Regions from separate parts of the Arthrobacter sp. BF1 genome, predicted to be linked through region 2. Evidence: riboswitches for the same ligand, from Rfam matches in the RefSeq annotation. Region 2 holds a riboswitch; each other region holds the start of a gene.
What was found. A riboswitch is a leader RNA that binds a small molecule or an ion and turns the genes downstream of it on or off. The one in region 2 is predicted to bind S-adenosylmethionine.

Region 1 (4,390 bases), 1.8 Mb from region 2:
GCTCAACCAGCTGACCGCCGCGGTGCGGCAGACGGCGGCCAGCCAGCTCCGCCAGCCCGCGCTCTGACCCCGGGGAACCCTTGACCGGACCCGGAGCCTGGCCGGCGTCAGACCTGCTTCAGCGCCTGTTCGAGGTCGCCGATGAGGTCGTCCACGTCCTCGAGCCCAACTGACAGCCGCACCACGCCTTCGCTGAGTCCGATCGCGGCACGCCCTTCCGGTCCCATGGCCCGGTGGGTGGTGGTGGCCGGATGGGTGATGAGGGACTTCGCATCGCCCAGGTTGTTGGAGATGTCGATGATCCGCAGGGCGTCCAGCAACGCAAAGGCAGCTTCCTTGCCGGACCGTCCACCGCTCGCTGCAAGTTCCAGCGTGAGGACCGTGCCGCCGGCCTTCATCTGTTTGGCAGCGAGCTCGTACTGCGGATGCGATCGAAGCAGCGGGTACTTGACCCAGCTGACGGCCGGCTGCTGTTCGAGCCATTCGGCGAGCCGCAGCGCGGATGCGGACGAGTGGTTCACGCGCAGGGCCATGGTCTCAAGTCCCTTGGTGAGGACCCAGGCGTTGAAGGAGGACAGTGCCGGGCCGGTGTGCCGCATGAGCTGCTTGACCGGGCCGTTGACGAACTCGGCCGTACCCAGGATGGCCCCGCCCATCACCCGGCCCTGGCCGTCGATGTGCTTGGTCCCTGAGTACACAATCACGTCCGCGCCGAACTGGCCGCAGCGTTGGAGCAGGGGAGTGGCGAAGACGTTGTCCACCACAACTGTGGCCCCGGCTGCGTGCGCCAGTTCGCTGACCGCGGCGATGTCCACGATTTCCTGCATCGGGTTGGACGGCGATTCGAAAAACACGGCGGTAGTGGGCTTTGACAAGGCTTCGCGCCACTGGTCCAGGTCCGGGCCGTCCACAAACACCGTCTCCACACCCCAGCGGGGAAGGATTTCGTTCAGGATCACAAAGCAGGAGCCGAACAGCGAGCGCGCGGCAACCACCCGGTCACCGGCAGCCAGCAGGGCACCCAGGGCGGTGAACACCGCTGACATGCCCGACGCCGTCGCGAAGCACGCCTCGGTGCCTTCGAGCAGGCGGAGACGTTCCTGGAAAGTGGCCACGGTGGGGTTGCCGTAGCGGGAGTAGACAAACCGTTCGTCCTCGCCCGTGAACGCGCGCTCGGCGGCGGCAGCCGACTCGTAGACGAAGCCTGAGTTCAGGAAGATGGGCTCCGTGGTTTCCTGGAACTGCGTGCGGTCGAGCCCGCCGCGGACCGCCTGGGTGTCGGGGCTCCAGCCGGCGGCTTCTTCGTTAAAGGTCACTTACTTGCTTCCCAGGTTGGTGGGCAGGCCGCGGTTCTTCCAGCCGTTGACCGTACGCTCGCCGTACCGGTCCGGCTCGCCTTCGAAGCCCTCCAGGACGTTGTAGGAGGTGAACCCGGCCTGCGTCGCTGCGGTGGCCGCGGCGATGGAGCGCTGGCCCGAGCGGCAGAGGAAAACCAGTTCGGTGCCGCTGTCCTCCGGCGCCTGCTCGGTGAGGTCGGTGATGAAGTCCGGGTTCGGGATGCCGCCCGGGAACGTCCAGGGAATGAACAGGGGATCGTTGTCCGTCGCCTTAGTGTCCGGGATGCCGATGTGCGCCCATTCGCCTTCGGTGCGGACATCCACCAGGATGGCGCCCTGCTCCAGCTTGGTCCACGCTTCCTGCGGCGTGAGGTCTCCGGCGTAGCTCATGCGTGGCCCTCGCCGTCGAACTCGAGGTCGCCCGCGGATTCGAGGTCGTCCACGGCGGTGGCGACGGCGGCATCCGCGCTGGCGATGGCCGCCGGCAGGATCAGTGCCTGGGCAACGATCACGGCGGTGCCGTTGAACGTGGCGGCCGGGCTGCCGTGCAGCACATAGCCCTCGGCCAGGGCGGTGGAAATCCGCTCACAGAAAGTGCGGTCGTCCGGGCCAGTGACGAGCCGGTAGGACAGTTTTTCTTCAGGGACAGGTGCGTCGGACACGACGGATCTCCTTCTTTCACGCTTGCAGCTCGAATGGGTCGATATGCCGAGTATTCACCTGAGGCACCCCGCCGCGATAGGAGGGTTGCCGACCGGCCAGTCAGGGCTTGGCGCCGGTTCTCATTACTCCCCAAAAACGTAACACCCGGCCCGCCCTGCCGCACGGCCACCGTCGTCATGTTCCGTAACCAACACGTGCTTCCATGCCCGGCAACCGGGCACGACAATCGGACCATGGGGAAAGAGCGGGGGAACCTTCTGACTGTGGCGTGGCGACGCCTCATCACCGTGGTGCTGTGTGCGGCGTTCATGATGGCGGGGCTCAGCAGTTGCCGGAACGTCTTCGCACCGCCGCCGTGCATGCCGCCCACATTCACCGTCACGCCGTCGGAAGCGAAACCCGGCGGCCGGGTGACGGTCAGCGCTCCGGACACACAGTGCGACGCGCGCTACGGCGACGGCGCGCAGGTCCAGGTGGAACTGCTGGATGCCTACGGCACCAGGGTGCTGGAAGAGCTCGCACCCATGACCGACGACGGCGGCTTCACTTTTGTGTTCACCGTCCCGGCAGGCATGTCCCCCGGGAAAGCCGGGGTCACCGCCCACCCGTACAACCTGGACTGGTGTGATGACACGGGAGTCAACAACCGGGCGGCGTTAGGGCCGCAGACCCTGGTCCTGGTTGCCTGCGCCGAACGCATGCTGCCGCTGGTCATCCAGGCCGGCTGACCCGGACTGCGCCACGTTTACTGCTCCGGGCCCGGGCTGACCTGCGAAGACAGATAGAGTTTTCGCGGGGGCACCGGCCGCCATCACGAAGCCGTCCTGGGGGAGGGTCCACACCAGCATGCCAACAGCCACCGCAGTACGTCGCGTCCGGACAGCATTCAGAAGCGTGCCGCCGGCAGTCAGCCGCGCATGCCGAGGCCTGCTTCCGGCCGCCCTCCTAGCGGCCCTGCTCCTCTTGTTCGCAGTTCTGCCTGCGGGGCCCGTCCTCGCGGCCGAGCCTGAGCCGGCGAAGGGCAAGCCGCTGCTGGGGGCTGTCCTGGAGTGGGGCGAGGACTCCGCCCAGGGTTTTGCCGGGCGGCTTGGTGCTGCACCGGCACTGCTGGGGCATGAGATCTCGCTGCCCGTGCGGCCCGGCGAGGAACAGGATATCCGCGAGTACCTGGGCCAGGCCGCCGGCCAGGGTTCCCACGCCATGCTCACCGTGCGGCCCGCCGGGGCGCTGGACCAGGTGGATGCGGCCGCCGCTGAAGCCTTCGCGGCCAAGGTGGGGGAACTGTCGGCTTCGTTCAAGGGCACCATCCTGATCCGCTTCGCGCCGGACATGAACTCAAGCTGGGTGGAGTGGGGCCAGCAGCCGGACGCCTACAGGGCAGCGTTCCGGAACGTCGCCGCAGAGTTCAAAACCAGGGACGACGCCGGCACGGTGATGGTGTGGCAGCCCTACCTTGGGCGGGACTACCCGTTTGGGCGGCACCGGAATGCTCCGGCCGCGGGGTCGGCGGGCTTCGCCCTGCTGGACACCAACGGCGATGGGCGCTGGGACAGGTCCGATGCCGCCTACGCACCGTACTATCCGGGCGATGATGCCGTGGAGTGGGTGGGGCTGACGGCTTACCACGACGACACCGGCGGCAACGCGGCCGTCAATACCGTCCCGGCTGACGGCGAGTTGTCCGCAATGCTGGCCCGGTCCGGCAATGAGGATTTCTACGCTGCCTACGCCGCCGGGCGGAATAAGCCGATGCTCCTCCAGACGGCTGCCTTCTACAGCCCAGCCGCTGGCGGCGCCGCGGAAGCTGAGATCAAGGCGTCCTGGTGGGACCAAACCCTGGACGTTGCCACCTCGGCGGAGTTCGCCCGGATCACCGCCGTCGTCTGGGACGAGCGGACCAGCACACGGGACACCGGGGTGGTCAGCATTGACTGGCGGCTGACCGGCAAGGACAGCATTGCCGGGGCAGCGGGCAAGAGGCTCGCCGAAGCCGGCCTCACCACCGGGCCGGTGACGGCTGTCAGCGGGGGCCAGCAGGCCACGCGCGCCAATTCCCTGTCCGGGGCAGCGGCCTGGAGCGTCGCCGCGGCCATGATCATCCTCCTGGTTGCCCTGTGGCAACTGCCGCGGCGGGTCGGCGCGGTGGCCGGCTGGGGCTATGGCCTGCCGTCCAAGCGGGATTCCCGCGTGGACCTCCTGCGCGGTCTGGCCATTGTGTTTGTGGTGGTCAACCATCTGGGCATGACATCGCTGTTCCAGCTGCTCACCCAGGAAGCCGTGGGGTTCGTGTCCGGCGCGGAACTGTTTGTCCTGTTCTCCGGCCTGGTGGTGGGGATGGTCTACGGCCCCCGGGTCAAGGACGACTTCGGCAAGGTGCTGGATCTGACGTC
Region 2 (4,390 bases):
GACCGGGACGAAGCCCTCGGCGAGCTGGTCAGGCGGTACTTCACGAGCCGGGGTCCAGCCACGGTCAAGGACTGCGCAGACTGGTCCGGGCTCACGATGACCGATGTCCGTCACGGCCTCGCGCGGGTTCTGGACTCCGCTCCGGCGGTGTTGGAGACGGTGGCGATGGAGGGCGTCGAACATTATTTCCAGGCGGGCAAGGACGGCGGCGCGGCTGCTACAGGCGGCACGTTTGCTTCCGGGGCGTTGCTGCTACCGGCGGCACTGCTGCCACCGGCGTTACCAAGCGCGACGGCGGATTGGCCGACGCCGTTCCCCGGATCGACCTGATCCAGTGCTACGACGAGTACGTAATGGGCTATTCCGCGACGCGCCACTATTTGGGCGGCAGTGCCCCGGCGTTACCCTTGGGCGGCGTGCCGATGCACGTTGTGCTGCTGGACGGGCGGATGGAAGGCTCCTGGCGGCACACCCTGTTTCCGGGCCGCTGCGAGCTGGACATCCGCCTGTTCGGTTCTTCGGATCCGGCCTCACTGCGTGGCAAGGCCGTGGAGCACGCGGTTCAACGTGCCGTGTCCCGGTACGGGGCCTTCCTGGGTATCCCGGCGGTCTGGGTGGGTTCGACGACTTAGACCGCCCCGGGGCATAAGCTGGAGAGACATATATGAGAGGCACTACACCGTGAACAGCTTGTTTTTCTGGATCATCATCCTGTCGTTCGTGATACCGATGGCGATGCGGATGTACCGGAAGTCTGTCAATAAACGGAACCAGGGGCAGGGCTTCTCCGGAGGCTACCCCGGCCAGTATCCTGGTCAGTTTCCCGGGCCGCAGAACCAGCAGCCCCGCGACGGCTACACGCAGCAGGATTACATGAGCGGCGGCTACCGAGAGATCATGAGCCCGCAGCCACTCCCGCCGGGCGAGCCGCTGCCGCCCATGCAGCCCATCCCGCCAGCGAATCAGCAGTTCCCCGGCCAGCAATTCCCGCAGTACGGGCAGCCCCAGAATGACGGACAGCCGCAGCAGTTTGGCCAGCCGGGGCAATATGGCCAGCCAGGGCAGCGGGAAGAAGCACCGAAGCCTTCTGCCCCGGCAACTCCTCCGCCGCCGTCGGCCCCGCAGGGCTACCGCGCCCGGAAGCTCGCCGAACTGGACCAGCAGTACAGTAATGGCGAGCTGGCCATGGAGGAATACATGAAACGCCGCTCGGACATCATGAACGGCTGAAGGGTCACGCCTGAACCTCTGCAGACCCGCTAGACGCAGATCGACGTCTTAGACGCAGAGCCTTATATCGACCCGGAATACCCGGGCCAGGAACACTCAGGCCAAGATCACAGGGCCAGGAACAAGCCGGGCCACCACGGGTGCGTCCGCGCTAGACCAGGAATGTGCTCCGCAGTTGGCTGCTGAGCTGGCCGATCTCGGTCAGGAAACCGTCGTGGCCGATCGGGGCCTCGATGACGTGCACATCAACGTCGCCGGGCAGGGCGTCAGCCAGTTCGCGGGACTGGGACGGGAAGTAGAGCCGGTCGCTGTCCACGGCGGCCACAAAGAACCTGGCGGTGGCGCGGCCGAGTGCCTCGTCAAGGGAGCCCCGCCCGCGCGTGACATCGTGGCTCATCAAAGCATCGGTAATCGCGATGTAACTGTTCGCGTCGAACCTGCTCACCAGCTTCTTGCCTTGGTGGTCCAGGTAGCTTTCCACCTGGTAGCGGCCGCGCTCCCCCAGCGCCGCAGCCTTGAACGGCGATTCCGGGACCTGCGCCGAGCGTCCGAACCGGCCGTCGAATTCCGCCGCGGAGCGGTACGTGATGTGCGCAATGCGCCTGGCGAGGGCGAGGCCGTCCTCGGGCAGCGGTCCGCCGTAATAGTCGCCGTCGTTGAAGTTGGTGTCCTGGCGGATGGCGAGAGTCTGCGCTTGGGCGAAGGCGATTTGTTCTGCCGTGCTCGCGGCCCCCACGGAGATGACGGCGCAGCGCTGCACCCGCTCCGGAAAGGTGACCGCCCATTCCAGGGCGCGGGCCCCTCCCATTGAACCGCCCAGCACTGCAAACCAGCTGTGGATGCCCAACTGGTCCGCCAGCCGGGCCTCGGCCGCCGTTGTGTCGCGCAGGGTGACCAGCGGAAACCGGGACCCCCAGGGCTTTCCGTCCGGGGCTTCCGACGACGGGCCGGTGGAGCCGTAGCAGCCGCCCACAATGTTGATGGAAACCACAAAGAAGCGGTCCGTGTCCACTGGCGCCCCGGGTCCGGCCAGCTGCTCCCACCAGCCGGGCTCGTCACTGTCGCCGCGCGTCACGTGTGTGCTGCCGGTCAGGGCGTGCTCAATCAGGACGGCGTTGGTGCCGTCCGCGTTCAGGGTTCCCCACGTTTCATACGCCAGGGTGACGTCCGGCAGGTAACCGCCGGCTTCGAGTTCCAGGCCACCGATGGTGGCATAGCGGACCACGCCGTTTCCGGGAGCTGCCGTTCGGGAGATGGTGATCGTCATGGAAAGGACCTCTTCTACGCGCTTGCCCGCCGTCAATTGACCGGCTGGCCAGGTCCTCACCCGGGGCACCCCACCACGGAAGAGGGTTGCCGGCCAGCAAGCCGGGGCTGTCGCTGGCACTCATGACCTGGTTCGAGTGTACGAAACAGCCCCGGCTTCTGGCTAAGCGTGTGACCGGTTATGACTTCACGGAATTGACCCGTGAAGCGGCTTACTGCTGGCTGCCCGCTGTGTCCTGCCCCGTTCCGGCGGCCCCTTCGGCGCTTTTGGCTGCCCGGAAGCCGGCTTCGAGGTCGGCGATGATGTCATTGATGTGCTCGATGCCCACGGAAAGTCGGACCAGCCCCGGCGTTACGCCGGCAATGGCCTGCTGCTCGGCCGAGAGCTGGCTGTGCGTTGTGGAGGCCGGGTGGATGACCAGCGACCGGACGTCCCCGATGTTGGCCACGTGGGAATGGAGTTCCAGGGCGTCCACGAAGCGCTTGCCTGCCTCCGCGCCGCCGGCCAGGTTGAAGCCGACTACCGCGCCGGTGCCCTTGGGCCCGTACTTGAGTCCCCGCTGGTACCACGGGCTGGACGGCAGGCCCGCGTAGGCGACCGATTCGACGTCGTCGCGCGCCTCAAGCCAGCGCGCCACTTCGACGGCGTTCGCCACGTGCCGTTCCACCCGAAGGCTCAGCGTCTCCAGCCCCTGGGCAATCAGGAAGGCATTGAACGGGGACACTGCGGAGCCCAGATCGCGAAGCAGCTGGACGCGGGCCTTCAGAATGTAGGACAGGTTGGCGCCGAGTGCTCCGTCCGCCCCAAGATCGCGGGCGTAGACAAGGCCGTTGTACGTCGGATCCGGGGTGTTGAAGCCGGGGAACCGCTCAGGGTCCTTGCCGAAGTCGAAATTGCCCGAATCCACGATCACGCCGGCGATGGCCGAGCCGTGACCGCCCAGGTACTTGGTGGCGGAGTGGACCACAATGTCCGCGCCCCATTCGAGCGGCCGGATCAGGTAGGGCGTGGACAGGGTGTTGTCCACAATCAGCGGCACACCGGCGTCGTGCGCGGCCTGCGACACGCCTTCAATGTCCAGCACGTCCTGGCGCGGATTGGAGACCACCTCGGCGAAGAAGAGCTTGGTATTGGGCTGGACGGCGTCCCGCCACTGGTCCAGGTTGTCCGGGTCCCCCACAAACGTGACGGAGATACCGAACTTCTTCAGCGTGTGCGCCAGCAGGTTATAGGTGCCGCCGTAGAGGCTCGGGCTGGCCACCACATGGTCCCCGGCTTCGGCGATGTTCAGGATGGCAAAGGTTTCCGCTGCCTGTCCGGAACTCAGCAGCAGGGCTCCCAGGCCGCCCTCCAGGCTGGCGATCCGCTGTTCCACGGCGTCCTGCGTGGGGTTGCCGATGCGCGTATAGATCGGCGCGAGTTCCGCGAGGGCGAACCGGTTGGCGGCGCTTTCCGCGCTGGGGAAGACGAACGACGTCGTCTGATAGATCGGCAGGGCGCGGGCACCGGTGGCACTGTCCGGCTCCTGTCCAGCGTGGATCTGGCGGGTTTCGAAAGACCATCCGTTCGACATTCAGGACTCCTTTGACGAGGTGTGGCACTGCACGTGTGCGTTCAGTCTAGGAAGGCTGCCTGACCGGTAACAGGATTGTGACGAAGGTGGTCGGTAGAGGGAATTCGGCGCCGGGGGGGCACAATTCCTCTCCGGGAACGAAACAAAAAACACGATAAGGGTACCCTTAGCTGAGAGGGGCATCACAAAGTGCCAAGATGATGGCATGCGCATGGATCACGTCTCTTACGCCTGTGAACAAGATGGCCTCGCTGCCACCACCGAACGTATTTCGTCTGCCCTCGGCGTTGAAGCCGTGAAGGGTGGAGTGCATCCCCGTT
Region 3 (4,390 bases), 1.3 Mb from region 2:
GGCTGGCAGCGCTGGTCACCGAAATTAACCGCCTCGGCGGTGACGCCGAGGAGACCACCGACGGCCTGGTGATCCGACCGGCCACGTTGCATGCCGGCGTCGTGCACAGCTACGCGGACCACAGGATGGCCACAGCCGGGGCCATCCTGGGCTTGGCTGTACCGGGAATTGAAGTGCAGGACATCGGGACCACCGCCAAAACCATGCCGGAGTTTCCGCAGATGTGGGCGGACATGGTGGCCCAAGGCGCAGGTCCCGCTGACGGGACGGAAGGTTCCAGCGGTGGCCCGCAGCACTGATTCGTGGGACGAGTCCGACGTCCGGATCCGGCCCAGCAAAAAAGGCTCGCGGCCCCGCACCAAGGACCGTCCCAGCCACGACGACGCCGTGACGGGCCGGATCATCACGGTGGACCGGGGCCGCTACACCGCCGTCGTGGGCGAGGACTCGGGCGACGAGCGGATCATCATCGCCGCGCGAGCCCGTGAACTGCGCCGCTCCCCCGTGGTGGCCGGCGATTTCGTGTCCCTCGTCGGAGACGTCTCCGGGGATCCCGACACCCTGGCGCGCCTGGTACGCATTCAGGACCGCCGCACCCTGCTGCGCCGCAGCGCCGATGACACGGACCCCATCGAGCGTGCTGTGGTGGCCAACGCCGATCAGCTGGTTGTGGTGGTGGCCGCCGCCAATCCGGAGCCACGCACCGGATTCATCGACCGCGCGCTGGTGGCGGCGTACGACGCCGGCATTGAACCGCTGCTGCTCATCACCAAGGCGGACGTCAAGGATCCGGCGGAACTGTTGTCCAACTACGAGCACCTGGACTTTCCGGTCATCATCAGCCGGACAGCGGATTCCGCCGCCTCCGGCATCGATGCGCGCTCCGACGACGGCCTTTCGGCCCGGCTGGACATTGACGCTGTGTCGCAGCTCCGCGCCTACCTCGACGGCAAAGTCACGGTGATGCTGGGGCATTCCGGCGTGGGCAAGTCCACCATGGTCAACGCACTCACGGGCGCCGAAAGGGCTACCGGTGGCGTGAACGCTGTGACGGGCCGCGGCCGCCATACATCGTCGTCGGCCCTTGCCCTGAAACTCGCAGGCGCACCGACCGGAAGCTGGATCATTGACACCCCAGGCATCCGTTCGTTCGGTTTGGCCCACGTGGACCCGGACCGGATCCTGCGGTCCTTCCCGGACTTGGAACCGGGCACGGACGCCTGCGAACGGGGCTGCAAACACAATGCAGCCGCCGTCAATTGCGGGCTGGACACGTGGGTGGCCGAGGGGCACGCCGGCCCCACCGGGCCGGCCCGGCTCACCTCGCTGCGGCGGCTGCTGGGCACCGACCCGCGGCTGGAGGGTCAGGAAACCAAGGAACTGGGCAGCATCAGCTAGCGCCCGGAAGCCGAGGTCCCCAACCCTGCGGCCGTTAGACGGTAGTTTGGAAGCATGATCCAACCCGCTTCGAGCTACAACGATGACCTGCGCCTGGCCCATGTGCTGGCCGATTCCGTGGATGACCAGACCATGAGCCGCTTCAAGGCGCTGGACCTGCACATCGAGACCAAGCCTGACCTGACGCCTGTCACGGATGCGGACAAGTCGGCCGAAGAGGCCATCCGCGGCCAACTGTCCCGCTCGCGTCCCCGGGACGCGGTCCTCGGCGAGGAATTCGGCAGCTCCGGGCACGGCTCCCGGCGCTGGATCATTGATCCGATCGACGGCACCAAGAACTTTGTCCGCGGCGTCCCGGTCTGGGCCACCCTGATCGCACTGGTGGACGAGGGCGAACCAGTGGTGGGTGTGGTCAGCGCGCCCGCCTTGGGCAAACGCTGGTGGGCCGCAAAGGGCGCCGGCGCCTACATGGGCAAGTCCCTCGCGGCAGCAACCCGGCTCAGGGTGTCGAATGTGTCCAACCTTGCCGATGCGTCCCTGTCCTATTCCAGCCTGGGCGGCTGGAAGGAACGCGGCAACCTGGATGAGTTCCTGGGCCTGACCGAGGACGTTTGGCGCACCCGGGCCTACGGTGACTTCTGGTCCTACTGCATGGTGGCCGAAGGCTCCGTCGACATCGCCTGCGAGCCGGAACTGAACCTTTACGACATGGCTGCCCTCGTCCCCATCGTGGTCGAGGCCGGCGGGCGTTTTACATCGCTGGAAGGCCAGGACGGGCCGTTCGGCGGCAACGCGCTGGCCACCAACTCCATCCTGCACTCCGAGGTGCTCAAACGTCTGAACCCGGATCTGGACGATCTGCTTTAACCTGATCCCCGAATGATCGACGGCGGGGCCTCCGCGCAAGGGGTGCCCGCCGTCGTTTCTTCGACAAATCGGCGGATGATCAAACAGCCGTAACAAACGTCTTAACATTCCGCCGGGCTTTTCCGCTGCCGCGGAGATGTCCTACTCTCTTTAACAGGTCACGAGTGCCAGCGCTAAACCCCGGTTTGCTGGCCGGCAACCCTCCATTCGCGGTGGGGTGCCCCGGGTGACGACCAGGCCGGTCCTCAATGGACACGGCAAGCGCGGATTCCCGGTACCGGGGGTCCTTTTAAAGTGAGGTCTCCGTGACAACTGCCACCGTCTCCCCCGTCGTTCAGAACACCGCCGCCGCAGACAGCGCAGCACTTACCGGCGAACTTGCTGCCGTTGCCGGACGACCGCTGTCCGCCGTCACCGGCGCTGAAATCCAGGCTCCGCTGATCCAGGGCGGCCACATCCGCTACGCCAACCTCGACTACGGCGCTTCGGCCCCCGCCCTCTCCGTTGTCTCGGCCTACCTCAATGAGATCCTGCCGTACTACGCCAGCGTCCACCGCGGTGCGGGCTACGCGTCACAGATCAGCACGTCCGTCTACGAAAACGCCCGGAACATTGTGCGGGACTTCGTGGGCGGCCGGCCGGATGACTCCGTCATTTTCACGCGGAACACCACCGACTCGCTGAACCTGCTGGCGGGTTGCCTGCCGCACGGGGACGGCCAGGCCACCGGCGACGTCCTGTACCTGGACATCGAGCACCACGCCAATCTTCTGCCGTGGCAGGGCGTGCCGCACCGCAGCGTGGTGGCCGCTCCCACCATCGCCGGAACCATCGCAGCCCTGCGCGCCGAACTTCAGCAGGGCCAGGTCAGCCTGCTGGCTGTCACCGGAGCCTCCAACGTGACCGGCGAGATCCTCCCCATCCGCGCCCTCGCCGCGCTGGCCCACGAGTACGGAGCCCGCATCGTGGTGGACGCCGCCCAGCTCGCACCGCACCGGCGCATCAATATCAGCACCGACGACGTCGACTACCTGGCCTTCTCCGGACACAAGCTCTACGCACCGTTCGGCGCCGGTGTCCTGGTGGGGCGCACGGACTGGCTCGACGCCGGCACCCCGCACCTGGCGGGCGGCGGCGCCGTCCGTGAGGCAAAGCTCGACGGCGTCAGCTGGGCCACCGGCCCGGCCCGCCACGAGGGCGGCTCCCCCAATGTCCTGGGTGCAGCCACGCTGGCCCGCGCCACCCAGGTCATCGCGTCATTGGACCAGGAACGCTGGCACGCCCATGAGGCTGCCATCAGGTCCTACCTGGTGGCAGGGCTGCAGAAGATCGACGGCGTGACGGTCCACCAGATCTTCTCCGACACCGATCCCGGCACCGGCACCATCGGAGTAGTGAACTTCTCGGTGGCCGGTTATGACGCTGGACTGGTTGCCGCTTATCTTTCGGCAGAACATGGCGTTGGCCTGCGGGACGGCCGCTTCTGCGCCCACCCGCTGCTGAAACGCCTCGGCCTCCCTTCCGGTTCGCTGCGGGCCAGCTTCGGGGTGGGTTCCCGGCTGGAGGACGCCGAACGGCTGCTCACCGGCCTCGAACAGCTGCGCCGCACGGGCCTCGGCTGGGACTACGTGGTTGATTCAGGCCGCTGGGTGCCCGCAAAGGACACCCGCACCTACCCGCACTGGGCCCCGAACACGCCAGGCACTGCCGGCGCGGCTCCCTGCCTCGACGACTGACCTCGCTGGCTGACCTCGCCGGCTAGGTCTGGGCGGTGGCGCTATCTGTGGGCTTCACGATCCGGGCCGGGTTTCTGATGCCCAATGCTGAGACTGCGCCACCGATGACCAGGAGGACGCCGGTGGCGATCAGCACCCGATGGAATCCGTCCAGGTTAAGCTGCTTCCCGGCGATGAGTCCGACGAAGGCGATGCCAACCAGACCCGCTACCCTGGCAACCGCGTTGTTTACGGCCGAGCCGATGCCGGACTGCTGCTCAGAGATCGAGCCCAGTATCGCCGCGGTCAGCGGTGCAACTGTTGCCGAGAGCCCCGCCCCGAAGAGGACGATTCCCGGCAGCAGCTGATTCCAGTAATTGACGGGTATTTGCGACGACACCATCAGGAAG

Region 1: another riboswitch for S-adenosylmethionine. It lies ahead of AC1MCD_RS18355 (DUF1737 domain-containing protein); the one in region 2 lies ahead of metX (homoserine O-acetyltransferase MetX).
Region 3: another riboswitch for S-adenosylmethionine. It lies ahead of AC1MCD_RS12725 (aminotransferase class V-fold PLP-dependent enzyme); the one in region 2 lies ahead of metX (homoserine O-acetyltransferase MetX).

What each region holds. Positions count from the first base shown of each region.
Region 1 is NZ_CM155271.1:3,897,795-3,902,184, reverse strand. Features, by position in the region: gene AC1MCD_RS18370 (LysR family transcriptional regulator ArgP) at 1-67, shown strand, start outside; gene AC1MCD_RS18365 (O-succinylhomoserine sulfhydrylase) at 108-1,316, opposite strand; gene AC1MCD_RS18360 (rhodanese-like domain-containing protein) at 1,317-1,727, opposite strand; gene AC1MCD_RS18355 (DUF1737 domain-containing protein) at 1,724-1,999, opposite strand; SAM riboswitch class IV at 2,013-2,127, opposite strand; gene AC1MCD_RS18350 (hypothetical protein) at 2,234-2,728, shown strand; gene opgC (OpgC domain-containing protein) at 2,847-4,390, shown strand, end outside.
Region 2 is NZ_CM155271.1:1,437,413-1,441,802, reverse strand. Features, by position in the region: gene AC1MCD_RS06750 (DNA glycosylase AlkZ-like family protein) at 1-330, shown strand, start outside; gene AC1MCD_RS06745 (DNA glycosylase AlkZ-like family protein) at 300-632, shown strand; gene AC1MCD_RS06740 (hypothetical protein) at 682-1,230, shown strand; gene metX (homoserine O-acetyltransferase MetX) at 1,382-2,497, opposite strand; SAM riboswitch class IV at 2,511-2,625, opposite strand; gene AC1MCD_RS06730 (bifunctional o-acetylhomoserine/o-acetylserine sulfhydrylase) at 2,709-4,070, opposite strand; gene AC1MCD_RS06725 (VOC family protein) at 4,276-4,390, shown strand, end outside.
Region 3 is NZ_CM155271.1:2,710,601-2,714,990, forward strand. Features, by position in the region: gene aroA (3-phosphoshikimate 1-carboxyvinyltransferase) at 1-299, shown strand, start outside; gene rsgA (ribosome small subunit-dependent GTPase A) at 283-1,398, shown strand; gene hisN (histidinol-phosphatase) at 1,453-2,265, shown strand; SAM riboswitch class IV at 2,422-2,535, shown strand; gene AC1MCD_RS12725 (aminotransferase class V-fold PLP-dependent enzyme) at 2,571-4,001, shown strand; gene AC1MCD_RS12730 (MFS transporter) at 4,024-4,390, opposite strand, start outside.